DNA from 3 places in the Shewanella denitrificans OS217 genome. Region 3 is predicted to be linked to each of the others. Evidence: predicted binding sites of a transcription regulator. Region 3 holds the regulator's gene; each other region holds the start of a gene.

Region 1 (4,603 bases), 960 kb from region 3:
GGTTTGGTGGTTGTTAAGCTCACTGAGGTTGAGCTACCAGTTTCATCCACTGGGAATGCTTGCAAAAAATTACCTGCCGAGTCCACCATGTAATTATTTGAATCAACTTTAAATGCACCAGCTCGTGAAAAAGATTGATCTTGAGAGGTATCGATATTGGCAGAAGTGACAAAAAAGCCACCACCACTAATCGCCAAATCTAATGCATTACTGGTAAATTGCAGGCTGCCTTGAGAGAATTGCTGCGCCACTTGGGTCGTGGTTACCCCGCCACCCACTGCTGTCTTACCATTAGAGAAAATAGAATTAGCATAAACGTCAGCAAATTCTGCTCGCGACTCTTTAAAACCGATAGTGTTAACGTTCGCAATATTATTTGCTGTTGTATTTAAGTCTTTCTGCGCGGCAGCAATGCCACTGAGTGCAATGTTAAACGACATAATTCACCTCTTACCTAATTCTGTACCACTAACGACATTTTTATAATAACCATGCGTATTATCGATTAAAACTCGCCAAACTATGCTTCTGTTACTGCTAGAACATCAGCAAGTTTAATGCCACCTAGCCCTCGTAAGTTTAATATTGCTCCTGAACTCGCGGTCCCCAGAGAAACACTGGTGACATGGGCATAAGTAGAAACGGGTAAGTCTTGTGCCTTGCCATCTACCTTTCCGCTGGCTTTAATCTGATATTCGCCGCCAGCAACGGGCAAGCCTTCAGCATCTAAGCCATCCCATGACACATCGACATTGCCACCAGCACTGCCGTCCACTTTAAAACTTTGAATTAATTGACCTTTGGAGTCTTCAATCCTGACAGTGATGTCACTGATTTTTTCTGGCGTACTGATCACACCATTAATGCTCGGGCTTTCAGAAGACAGGTAACCAGTATCTGATGGTATGAGTACTTTACGACCAACAAGACCAGAGGCTTGTAATGCCTGACTAGAGCTGGTCACACTCGTGAGATTTAAAATCTCTTCGTTAAGCTTAGTAATACCGTCTACGGTTGAGAAGGATGCCATCTGCTGGATCATCTGATCATTATCAACCGGCTTAAATGGATCCTGCATTGACAACTGTTGGCTTAACAGTGCAAAAAAGTCTTTTTGTGTCAGTGACTGATCTTTCGCCTCAGGTATGGCCGACTCAGTCGGTAAACGAATACCATCAAGGAATGGATTCCCTGTTTTGGTCGACTCTGTATTCGCGGCCGAGGCAACACTCGTTTGCGGGTTGTTGGCTATTGTCGAAGATTTCGCCGTCGCTTGTGGCAATGACTGACTTGACGGATTGACTATGCTCATAGGTTATCTCCTTGAATAAACATATTATTTACCCATCCTAAGTGTCTGCTGCAGCATGGTTTTAGTCGCATCGGCAACTTGGACATTCATTTGGTATGAACGAGATGCTGAAATCATATCAGCCATTTCTTCCATGACATTCACATTCGGTTTGTAGATGAAACCATCACCATCGGCCATAGGATGACTTGGAGAATATTCCTTGAGTAAAGGTTTATCACTTTCCACGATAGCCCTAACCTGGACACCTTTAGTGCCATTTTGTTGATCGTGAGCCTTATTAAGTTCAGCTTCAAAAATGGGGTGCCGAGCTCGATACGTCTTATCTACGCTGCTTGAAACAGAATCCGCATTGGCGATATTACTTGCCGTGGTATTCAAGCGTATGGACTGGGCCGCCATACCCGATCCTGAAACATCAAAAATATTAAATAAACTCATGATTAATCACCTCGCAGCGCTTTTCTCATGCCTGAGAATTTGCCTTCAAGAAATCCCAAAGACATTTGGTATTCCAACGCATTTTGCATAAATGAAGACTGCTCTTTTTGAATATCAACCGTGTTGCCATCGCCTGTATCAGGTTGATTCGGCACTCGGTACTTAATATGTTGTTGAGTTAAGCTGGTTAAATCAAAATGCTTTTCCGAGGTATTACTCATGGATAGGCCTTTCTGATGTGACCGTGCACTTTGCATCGCCGACGCAAAGTCGACATCTTGAGCTTTATAGTGAGGGGTATTGGCATTGGCGATATTGCTCGATAGCACTTCGGCTCGTTGTGAGCGGATCCCTAAAGAGTATTGGTGTACACCTAATGCATTTTCGAAGTTAATCGCCATAATTTTGCCTCCATCAGCTAACTAATGAAAACAAAGCAAGGCTCATGCCAACATATTAAACTTGAAGTGCCTATTATTTATGAAATGAAAAAACGCTGAATAATTCAGCGTTTTTTTGTGTTGAGTCAAGCTATAAACTGTCTAGTTTAGCTATCCTAGGTCTTCTTCTGATAATAAATACCCGGATTACAGCGCACCATATCAAACTCTTCTGTCAGACCAGCAATTGACTCAGATGCACCGAGAAACAAAATGCCCCTGGGATTTAAAGCGGCAGCAAATTGCCGCAAAATTTTTGCCTTTGCCTCTGGGGCAAAATAAATGAGCACATTACGACAAAAAATAATATCGAACTTCCCCAGTAAAGTATAACTTTCCAGCAAATTGTGACTGCGAAAATTCACCAAACGTTTCACATTATCTTTAAGCTTCATATTCCCCGTAGGCAGAGGATCAAAAAACTGACGCTTGCGTTCATCGGATAGACCTCGAGCCAAGGCCAGACCATCATATTCAGCATTTTTACAACGTTCAAGCATAGTTGGTGATAAATCTGTTGCTTGAATACTGGCACTTCCAGCTAATGCCCCCGGCTTCTTTTGCTGATATTCTAAAATTGTCATGGCTAACGAATAGGGCTCTTGTCCCGATGAACACGCTGCGGACCAAATTTTTAAAGGTCGGCCTAATTTACTGTATTCAGGTAACAGCACATTGTTGAGGAGCTCGAAAGGATACCTATCCCTAAACCATAATGTCTCATTTGTGGTCATGGCATCGATGACTTCTGCACGCAATTGTCTTTCAGAAGGCTTCATGGAATGCTTAACCACTTCAGTTAATGAAGGCAAATTATGCTTTCCCATCAAAGGCGCAAGGCGACTTCTTACTAAGTACTGCTTGTTATCGCCCAACACTATGCCGCTGTGCTGTTCCAAAAACAGTCTAAATTGATTGTATTCTGCTTCATCGAGCGTTTTGTCAGTCACATTCATTTCCTAATCATTTTGAGCCCAAAATAAACTCATAAACCACTGATTTGTGGTTAGCCACTCGCTATCAAACGCTTCTATTTAATGTAGTTCAAAATCAGATTTGTGGTTCAACATTTTCAAGTGGATGCATTACAAGCTTAAATGTTTATTCACCGCAGCAGCCAGTTCATCAGGATTAAATTTGGCAATAAAATCATTTGCCCCTACTTTTTGCACCATGGCCTGATTAAAGACCCCGCTTAAGGAAGTATGCAGCACCACTTTGATGTGCTTAAGCTTAGGGTCATCTCGGATTTCTGCCGTTAAGGTATAGCCATCCATTTCGGGCATCTCAATATCCGAAATAATTAGCGGTATTTCCTTAGAAACATCATCCATTTCCTTGGCAATGGCTTTAAGCTTCTCTAACGCTTCTCTGCCATCTTTGGCGGTATCGATTTGCAAATTAAGCGACTCTAAAGAGCGAATGATCTGCTTGCGAGCGACCGCCGAGTCATCAATCACCATGATGTGATAATTCTGTTCTTTATCTAAGGTGATTTGTTCACTGACTTCCGCACTGATGGTTGTTTTAACGGGAGATATTTCATCAAGAATTTTCTCAACGTCCAAAATTTCAACCAGTTCACCCTCGATTTCGGTTACGGCTGTCAAGTAGGAATACCGACCCGCTCCTTGAGGGGGTGGCATTATATCTGCCCAATTAGTGTTAATAATACGCTCAACTGAGCTCACTAAAAATCCTTGAATACTTCGGTTGTATTCGGAAATAATAATAAAACAATCTTTGGTGCTTGTTAATGGACGTCCACCTGTTGCCGCGCTCAAATCGATAACGGAAATAGTTGAACCTCTAATGTGCGCCACCCCTTTTACAAAAGGATTCAGCTTAGGCAATGAGGTTAAAGGTGGGCATTGTAGTACCTCTTTAACTTTAAACACGTTAATTCCAAAGCGTTGACGACCGTTTAGCTTAAACAGCAACAGCTCTAGTCTGTTCTGTCCTACCAATTGGGTGCGTTTGTTAACTGAATCAAGAATACTCGACATAACATTGCCTTGTTGTTTGTGAAAGCTATCCCCTTAAGGGCACGGTTATTGTAATTTTCGGCTGTTTACACCCATGGGCTGCTAACGCCAAATATAGCAATATTAACTTGTAGCATAGATTATGGAAGTGGATCTGTAAGCTCGCTTTTTAAGCCAGATAACCCTGAACAATCAAATATATCGGCATATAAATTGCTTGTTATCCATCAATTTATCATTATATACATGTTTACGTTAGTAAGAGTAACCAATACGTCAAGTTTATGACTTAATTTCAATCACGTTAAACAGGCATTCAACATCAATAATTCAAAGTATAGGTGTATTCTGGCAAAACACGCTAGTCTCTTCATTATGAAAGTAAAAATTTTTATCGCTTTATTATTATCCCTACAAACTTTGCC
Region 2 (4,603 bases), 960 kb from region 3:
ATGACAGATTTTCTTTCTGGTGAAAGTCAAGCCAGGGCAGACTTTAGGGTCTATCTTGCGAGTCAATCAAATCGTGCACCTTACACTGAACACTTTTCGGAATCTAAAGTGGGTGAACCGGTAGAGCATTTTGAATTCGAAGGGCGCAACTACAGCCGATCAAGTTTAAATTATTTGTTAGGGATAAATTTTTTAAAACAGCACATCTCTGATTTATCGGTAAAAACAGTGGTTGAAATTGGTGGTGGTTTTGGTTCATTAGGTGAAATTTTATTAAGTGATGAGCGTAATGACACTTTTTATATTAATGTAGATATTCCTCCTACATGCATATTTTCAACTTTTTATCTTCAGTCCGTTTTTGGCCAGAGTCATGTTGCGGACTATAGTGTGCTATCAAAACAAGCTTTGGTTATTGATGACCTTAGAAGCAAGCATAAAGCCGCCATTATGTGTCCATGGCAATTGCCTAGCTTGGAAGGAAAGATCGATTTATTCGTTAATTTTATCTCTTTTCAAGAAATGGAGCCTGATATAGTTGAGAATTATTTGAGCGAAATAGACAGGTTACAAAGTACTTACATACTCTTAAGAAACTTGAGGGAAGGAAAGCAGCTTGCGCACGATGATTCACAGGTCGGTGTTAAAAAAGCAATAAAATCAGATGACTATGATAAGTTCTTACCTGATTATGAGTTGCTGGCAACCAATGTGCTGCCTTTTGGCTATCAAACCATAGATGGATTTCACTCAGAGCTACGCCTTTATCGGCGTAAACAACCTAAACTCGGATGAAAATATGAATAAATATCATTAAAATAGTAAAAAATCCAAATATTTACATTCAAACTTAAACTTTGCGCTGACAACAAGAATAACTCAGTTAGCGGTGCAAAGAACTATTTGATATGTATTTATTATCCAGAGGAGAAGTTAAGTAACAATTAGCCATCTTAATTGCTTAACATCGCACACTCTAGGTTTTTCCAATTCAATACTTGTTCAGCTAAGATGTTAGATAATGATTATAGAATAATATAGATGATTGGTTTGATTTCACAAAGAGAAGTAAGATGTTTACATTTGCTTGAAAAATCTACATGAACTGAATATTTCTGATTTAAATTCAAGTGCTGCGGCAGTGCTTATTATCGAATGTAATGTCCCGTTTTATATTCGATAATAGCTTAGGGTATTTTAATTTAGTAAGAATGGTGTCCCAGGCAGGATTCGAACCTGCGACCTATCCCTTAGGAGGGGATTGCGCTATCCAGCTGTGCCACTGGGACTTTGGAGGCCATTATATAAAAATATCAGCAAAAAGATACGAGCTTTAAGCAAAAAAAGTGATAACTGATTAAAACTTAAGCTCAATGTGGTTTTGATATCTCGATTGACAGCTTATCTGAGATTTTTGTTGTTTAATAGTTATCAAACTAGCCATGCATACACATTACTGTGAACATGGCTATTGTGAAGGCGCATTTGCTCAGGGCTAATGATTAGCGCCTTAGATTATGGCCAGCGTAAGGCTATAGTTTAAGGGCAATATCTTGTAGCTGAATATTATCAGCAGCGCCCATGCCAACTATGGCCGCAGTGGCTGTGTCTTCCGACACTTGATCAATAGTGATACTGGTTTGGCTCTGGGTTGCTATGGTTCTCATGTTGTTGAGCCTGTCAGGGATGTTCTGCTGCAGGATAATTTGAAATTTATCACCGGTTTGCACACCATTTTTGCGGCCAAGGTTAATAATAATCCTTTCTCCTTGGCGAGCGATGATCTGCCCCAGTAGCGGGCGGCAACTTAGCTCCTCATCCAGTGACAGGCTACTTTCTTGAAAAAGTTGGATCATGCTTTGTCCATAAGCGGAATCCCAGAAATGCTGACTACTAGGGGAAACCGTTTCCTGAAGCTCAAATTCCCACGGAGCAGTGTCTGAAAAGGATTTACTCCAGACGATTTCGCCACTGATCCCATGGTACAAGGTAAGTTTAAAGCTGAATTGCCTAATGGCGGGTTCAGACACAAAGCCTAAATAGGAACTACGGCCTTCTTGCAATGAAATATCTAAAATCTCAGGTTGGAGTAAGTACTGACTGTCGGTGATTTCACCCAACCATGTCGGGATCCGGTAGCCTTTAAAATTCGATAAAGTATTAGCTTGGTCGAGTTTCTCATTGGCGTGAATTCGCATAAAGCTATAATTTGATTGAGCATTGATAACATTGCCTAATTTTTGAGATACAGCTTGCTCAAATTTCGCGAGCTGACCATACCTAAGTTGAGATCTGTCGGCGATTAATGCCTGTGGCAAGATGATGGCGGCTTTTAAGGTTTGCTTTTGACACTGGGCATTGGTTTCTTGATCTGAAAGCTCAAGGGCTAGCACTACAGTAAGAATATTATTTCTGACTGACTCACTGACCAAGACGATGTTATCGGCTACGCCCATTCTTTGCATAGAGAAAGAATCCTGAGTCAATCTGCCTTGTTCTATTTTTTGCTCGCTGTTGAAATTAACCCCTGCTTTTAAGCTAGCGTAATTTAAGGCCTGACTTATGGCATCTTCCCGAGCCTTGTCAAAATCATCATTTACAATACGGGCTTTGCCAGTGACCTCAATTTGCTCGCTATAAGCTTGAGTGATAAATATCAAACTACAAAGGCTGACTAAGGCAAGAGTAATATGACGCTTAAGTGGCTTAAGTTTGCGTTGAGAAAAGTTGAATTCCTGTGCTTTCATGTTGAAGCCTCGTGCATGACCATTAATGTGTATTGCTGCTGTGTATGCTTGCTGCATAAATATTGCATCATGAATACTTTAGGCACTTAAATGTAAAATGAATAGCAGACTAGCCGTTCAGTTTTAGCGCTAAGCATTATGACGAAATAGTGACTCTTAATGCAGCTTAAGTATCTTACAAGCAATTTTTACGCCAAAAAAATATTTTCCCTGTTCACGTTAGAGGCTAACGGCTTCACTCATCTTATCCATAAAGATCGGCCTACTTGAGCCGATAAAGAGTCAATATCATAGAAGTTAACACTCACATTCTAGGCTAACTATAGCAAGAGCCGATATCAGATAGCTTAATCCAGATGTAAGCTAGATTAGAGTTCATATTCAATGACCCTAAGTATTAGGTTCTGTTACTGGGTTGAGTTAGATTGTTTTTTCTAGCCAACAAGTTATTTTGGCTTGAAAATTGCTTGTTAAAATTAGTTTTTAGGCATATGTCTAAATTTTGCCGTTTGACTCAATGTCACTGAGATAAAGGGCAGGGCAATGAATACTCGTGTCATCCAAAGGAATTTGCTAATGCAAAAATTTACCGTGGTAACCATCATCTTGTTTTTAGGAGCCTGCGCGCGCCAACCGGCAGATCTCTCATTTAACAATCAGGGCCATGTTGTGAATCCAAACAATACAGAGCCGGTTGCCAAATTGAAGCTTTCCTATGACATCAATGAAGCTGGGTTGTCACCTAAGGGGCAAGTCAATGTGCTTGCTGAGAAGTTAGTGAATGAGCTTGTGGTACATAATGATGCGCTCAGAGCGGATCAGCCCCTACTTGTGACTACACCTGTGATGCTTAATAGTTTCGATAATACTAATGATCTTGGATTGCAATTACAGCAAGGCATGATTGCAGCATTTCATGCCCATGAATTTAACCTGGTGGATATGAATGTGGCTGAATCACTAAGATCCACTCAGCAAGGAGAATTTATATTGAGCCGGGACTGGCAACACCTACCTTCAGACTTACCAGTGTCACATGTGGTGGTATCGAGCATGAGTTTTACGCCAGAAGGATTAGTGGTGAATGCCAGAGTTGTGGATGTGAGTAATAATCGCGTCGTTTCAGCGGCGCAATCTTTTGCGTCGAATGTGACACTGTCTGGGTATTTGGTGCCATCGAATAAAATTATCTCCCGCGATGGCGTGCTCTATCGTCATGAAACAGAAGGTAAAGAAAGCTTAGGGGTGAGGAAATAACCATGAGATTAACTATTTTGCTTGTCTGCGTTTTATTATCCGCTTGTTCTTCTGGTGACAGGTATGTTCAATGGGAAACTGAAGCCCCATCAAACTTTCCTAAATTGACTGCCATTGGCTATGCGCCACTGGCAACTCAGCCCTCAGATAGTCAAGCTCACAGAGTGCTAATGGCAATGCAAGCATCTAAAGTCGTGGCATATCGTGAATTAGCTGAGCAAGTGTACGGTCAAAAGATCACCGCGAACTCAAGTGTGAGTGATTGGTTGCTAACAGATGATAATGTAAAGGCCAATGTCTCTGGATTAATCCGTGGTGCTAAGGTGGTGAAAAGTTATCCGTCTGGCGAGCATTACGTCACTGAATTGGAGCTAGACTTCTCTCTTGTTTGGGCGTTATACGAACAGCAAAATCGCCCTAAAAAAGTGAAAGATGTTACCTACTTTTAGGTCTACAACAATTGATAAATAAAAAAGCCGCTGATGCGGCTTTTTTATTATTTATTGGTTCAAAGTAACCGTTAAGCTTTGTACCCATCGCCGAGACTGGAAATAGTGGAAGTCTTGCCTTTATCATTATAAGTTAGGCTTGTTGCATTA
Region 3 (4,603 bases):
CTACTGGGCCCCAATGGTGCAGGCAAAACCACGACCTTTTATATGGTGGTGGGTTTAGTTAAGAGCGACAAGGGCCGCATTCTGATTGATGATGACGATCTCACCGGCGATCCCATGCATTTGCGTGCCCGTAAAGGCATAGGTTACTTGCCCCAAGAGGCCAGTATTTTTCGCAAGCTCACGGTCAGAGACAACATCATGGCCGTATTGCAGACCCGTAAGTCGTTATCAAACGACGAGCGTGAGGAGCAACTCGAGCATTTGTTAGAAGAATTTCACATTACCCATATTCGTGACAGCCAAGGCATGTCATTATCTGGTGGTGAACGTCGCCGGGTTGAGATAGCCCGCGCACTAGCCGCCGATCCCCAGTTTATTCTTCTGGATGAGCCTTTCGCTGGTGTTGACCCTATCTCAGTTATAGATATAAAAAAAATAATCCAACAGCTCAAGAGTCGCGGCCTTGGCGTATTGATTACCGATCATAATGTCAGGGAAACCTTGGATGTTTGCGAACGCGCTTATATCGTCAGCCACGGCAATTTGATTGCCGAAGGCACACCTGCTGAAATCTTAGATAATCAGCAGGTTCGGGCAGTGTACTTAGGCGAACAATTCAAGCTATAGTTAATTAAAATGACGTTCAGGGGCACAGATAATGCTCCACCAAGATCTGTCGCACTCATGGAATAGACACTAGGGATATGCGGTAAATGAAAGCGTCACTCCAACTTAAAATGGGTCAACATCTGACTATGACCCCTCAGCTGCAACAGGCGATTCGCCTGCTGCAACTTTCTTCATTGGAGCTACAGCAAGAAATTCAACAAGCCCTTGAGTCCAATCCCTTATTGGAACTAGAAGACGAGTTCTCACAAGAAAAACCCCCTAAAAAAGATGACATCCAAGGTGATACCGATTTCAGCGACAATAGCCAAGTCAGCGTCGAGAAAGACACCTCCTCTGTGGACACAGCAGAATCCTTAACCAAGGAATCCATGCCCGATGAGTTACCCATGGATACCACCTGGGATGAAGTCTTCACCGCAGCGCCCAATTCAGGTTCAGCCAGTGGTGGCAGTTTCGATGATATGCCCTTTCAAGGGGAAACCACCGAAGGCTTATACGAGCATCTAGAGTGGCAAAAAAATCTCACCCCCTTCTCTGAAACCGATCGGGCCATCGCCACCGCCATCATAGATGCCATCGATGAGCGCGGTTATCTCACTCAGTCCACCCAAGATATTCTCGAAGCCATGGGCAACAGCGATGTTGAACTGGATGAAGTCGAAGCCGTATTAAAACGAGTACAGCATTTCGACCCTGTGGGCATAGCCGCGAGAGACCTGCGGGAGTGTTTGTTGATCCAGTTGGCCCAATATGCCGCCGACGTGCCTCATTTAAACAATGCACGTATGCTCATCGATGAGTATTTAGACTTGATCGCAGGCCGCGATTTTAGATTGTTAATGCGTAAAACTCGCCTTAAAGAAGACGAACTCAGGGACGCCATCGCCTTAATCCAATCCTTAAATCCAAGGCCTGGGCTTATTGTGGCCCATAATGAAGATGAATACGTGATCCCTGATGTGACTGTACTCAAGAAGAATGGCCGCTGGATGGTTGAGCTCAATCCCGATTGTATGCCAAAAATCAGCGTGAATCAGCAGTATGCCGCTATGGCTCGCAGCAGCAAGAGCCAAGTCGATAGCCAATTTATTCGTGGTAATTTGCAAGAGGCCAAATGGTTTATTAAAAGCTTAGAGAGCCGTAACGATACCTTGCTCAAAGTGGCTAATTGCATAGTTCAATATCAACAAGGGTTCTTCGAGTTTGGTGAAGAAGCAATGAAACCTATGGTTCTCAATGACATAGCAGAAGCCGTTGAGATGCATGAGTCGACCATTTCTCGTGTTACCACCCAAAAATACATGCACACCCCCAAAGGCTTGTTTGAACTCAAGTACTTCTTTTCAAGCCATGTGAGTACCGATGATGGGGGTGAATGCTCATCTACCGCAATCCGCGCTTTCATTAAAAAGCTGGTTGCCGCAGAAAACCAGAAAAAGCCATTAAGCGATAGCAAAATGGCTCAACTTCTGGCGGAACAGGGGATTAATGTTGCCCGTCGTACGATAGCAAAATATCGTGAAGCAATGCTCATCCCCCCCTCAAACCAACGTAAGAGTTTATAACCTACTAGGCTATTGGAGGATGTGTAATGCAGATCAATGTAACTGGGCACCATATAGAGATAACCGAATCACTGCGCGAATACATTAGCGGCAAATTTTCTAAACTTGAACGCCACTACGATCAGATCAATAATGTCCATGTGGTGCTAAATGTTGAGAAATTACAGCAAATTGCTGAAGCAAGAATTAGCTTAAGTGGTACAGAAGTGTTCGCAACATCAGAGCATGCCGACATGTACGCTGCCATAGACATCCTGATCGATAAACTCGATCGCCAGGTCATTAAACACAAAGAGAAGTTAACAAAACACTAACAATGGAACTTTGTAGCATACTGCAGCCGGAATGCACCACCTGTGCCACACCGGGCAGTAAGAAAAAGGTACTGGAACTCATCAGCGAACTTGTCGCTGCCCAGTACCCACCCCTCTCTGCGCAAGCAGTTTTCGAAAGCCTAGTGGCCAGAGAAAAAATGGGCAGCACAGGAATTGGGAATGGCATTGCGATACCACATGGCCGTTTAGACAATATCACTCAACCAATAGGCGTATTTATCAAATGCGATGAAGCCATAGCATTCGATGCTATCGATAAGCAACCTGTTGATCTACTATTTGCCTTATTGGTACCCGAGGATCAATGTAAGCAGCATTTAAGCACCTTAGCGGCCATGGCTGAAAAACTATCGGACAAACACATTTTAAAACAGCTGCGTAAAACCCAAGATGCAGCCGAACTTTACCAGGTAATAACTCAATGAAACTTGTGATCGTATCGGGGCGTTCTGGCTCAGGAAAATCCGTCGCCCTTAGGGTATTGGAAGACCTAGGTTATTACTGCGTCGATAACCTACCACTGCCTTTAATTGGTAGCCTGCTGGCACAACTCAAGAGCAGTAATGACTTAGTGGCCATCAGTGTCGATGTGCGTAATATTGCCGAGCAGGGCAAAGTACTCGAGCAGCAACTGGCCCTACTGCCTCCTGAAACAGAAATCAGCAGTTTCTTCTTAAATTCAAGTGACAAAGTATTACTTAAACGCTTCAGCGAAACCCGCAGACTGCACCCACTATCGAGAAGCCAGATGTCGCTGCAAGAGGCGATTAAACTCGAGGGCCGCCTACTTGAGCCTATCGCCAAGATGGTCGATCACCACATAGACACCTCTTTACTCAATGTGTATGAATTAAGCGATCAAGTCAGGCAAATTTTACTGGGCAGCGTCGATAAGGAACTGGTGATCAACATAGAATCCTTCGGTTTTAAACATGGCATGCCCACCGAAGCCGATTTCATGTTCGATGTGCGTTTCTTGCCAAATCCTCATTGGGAAACCGAGCTGAGACCACTCACAGGGCTCGATGTCCCTGTGCAAGAGTTCTTAGCGCGCCAGCCCCTAGTGCATAAATTAATTTGGCAGATTGAAAACTTATTCGAAACCTGGATGCCACACCTTGAGCGTAATAACCGCAGCTATTTAACCATAGCCATAGGCTGTACGGGTGGCCAGCACAGATCTGTCTACATTGCCGATCAGCTCGCCAAACGCTTTGCCAATGGCAAACATGTGGTCAACGCGCGTCATCGTGAATTAGGTGACGTCAAAGCCTAATGCCAGCAGGGAAATTGCGCTATGCCTAGACTCGAACGCAAGATAACCATAGTCAACAAGCTAGGTCTTCATGCCAGAGCGGCCACTAAGCTTGCTGTTTTAGCATCTGAATTTGAGGCAGAAATCAGTTTGTTTCAGGGTGATAAACAAGCCAGCGCCGCCAGTGTGCTTGGGCTATTAATGCTAGAAAGCGCCATGGGTAAGGAAATCACTATCGTCGCCCAAGGCAAAGATGCACAAGCTGCACTCGATGCCATCTGCAGTCTTATCAATTCAAAATTTGATGAAGCCAGCTAAACCTCTCTTTTTCCCCTAGCTCTTGCTATAATACTTCCTTGATTTTTGGGAGGGTTAATGGACGTATCAAGATTACTAGACGGCTTAAATGATGAACAGCGTGAAGCCGTAGGCGCACCACTATCGAACATGTTAGTGCTCGCTGGCGCAGGCAGTGGTAAAACCCGTGTATTAACCCATAGAATTGCTTGGTTAATGCAGGTTGAACAGCAAAGCCCCTACTCCATCTTAGCCGTGACCTTCACCAATAAAGCCGCTGCAGAAATGCGCGAGCGCGTTGAAAAAGTGGCAGGCTCTAACATGGGCCGCATGTGGATAGGTACCTTCCATGGCCTAGCCCATCGTCTACTGCGGACCCATTTCCAAGATGCTAACCTGCCCCAAAGCTTTCAAATAATCGACTCTGACGATCAGCTTCGCTTACTTAAGCGCATTTTAAAAAGCCTAAACCTCGACGAAAAACAATATCCACCCCGTCAAGCCCAAGGCTATATCAATGG

The links. The regulator sigma-54, encoded in region 3, starts transcription at its own class of promoters, with help from an activator protein. The targets are predictions, from matches to a motif close to GTTGGCACGNNNNTNGNNT.
Region 1: the regulator sigma-54 is predicted to act here: its motif matches at 2,188-2,206, upstream of flgB (flagellar basal body rod protein FlgB).
Region 2: the regulator sigma-54 is predicted to act here: its motif matches at 3,198-3,216, upstream of SDEN_RS06755 (FlgO family outer membrane protein).

What each region holds. Positions count from the first base shown of each region.
Region 1 covers NC_007954.1:1,521,225-1,525,827, reverse strand. Annotated here, with positions in the region: gene flgE (flagellar hook protein FlgE) at 1-440, opposite strand, end outside; gene flgD (flagellar hook assembly protein FlgD) at 521-1,312, opposite strand; gene flgC (flagellar basal body rod protein FlgC) at 1,337-1,753, opposite strand; gene flgB (flagellar basal body rod protein FlgB) at 1,756-2,154, opposite strand; gene SDEN_RS06785 (CheR family methyltransferase) at 2,310-3,149, opposite strand; gene SDEN_RS06780 (chemotaxis protein CheV) at 3,279-4,199, opposite strand; gene flgA (flagellar basal body P-ring formation chaperone FlgA) at 4,554-4,603, shown strand, end outside.
Region 2 covers NC_007954.1:1,515,114-1,519,716, forward strand. Annotated here, with positions in the region: gene SDEN_RS06740 (putative sugar O-methyltransferase) at 1-795, shown strand, start outside; tRNA gene SDEN_RS06745 (tRNA-Arg) at 1,213-1,289, opposite strand; gene SDEN_RS06750 (flagellar assembly protein FlgT) at 1,533-2,747, opposite strand; gene SDEN_RS06755 (FlgO family outer membrane protein) at 3,324-4,004, shown strand; gene SDEN_RS06760 (LPP20 family lipoprotein) at 4,007-4,453, shown strand; gene SDEN_RS06765 (flagella synthesis protein FlgN) at 4,525-4,603, opposite strand, start outside.
Region 3 covers NC_007954.1:558,279-562,881, reverse strand. Annotated here, with positions in the region: gene lptB (LPS export ABC transporter ATP-binding protein) at 1-627, shown strand, start outside; gene SDEN_RS02575 (RNA polymerase factor sigma-54) at 714-2,195, shown strand; gene hpf (ribosome hibernation promoting factor) at 2,222-2,509, shown strand; gene ptsN (PTS IIA-like nitrogen regulatory protein PtsN) at 2,512-2,955, shown strand; gene rapZ (RNase adapter RapZ) at 2,952-3,806, shown strand; gene SDEN_RS02555 (HPr family phosphocarrier protein) at 3,828-4,103, shown strand; gene uvrD (DNA helicase II) at 4,161-4,603, shown strand, end outside.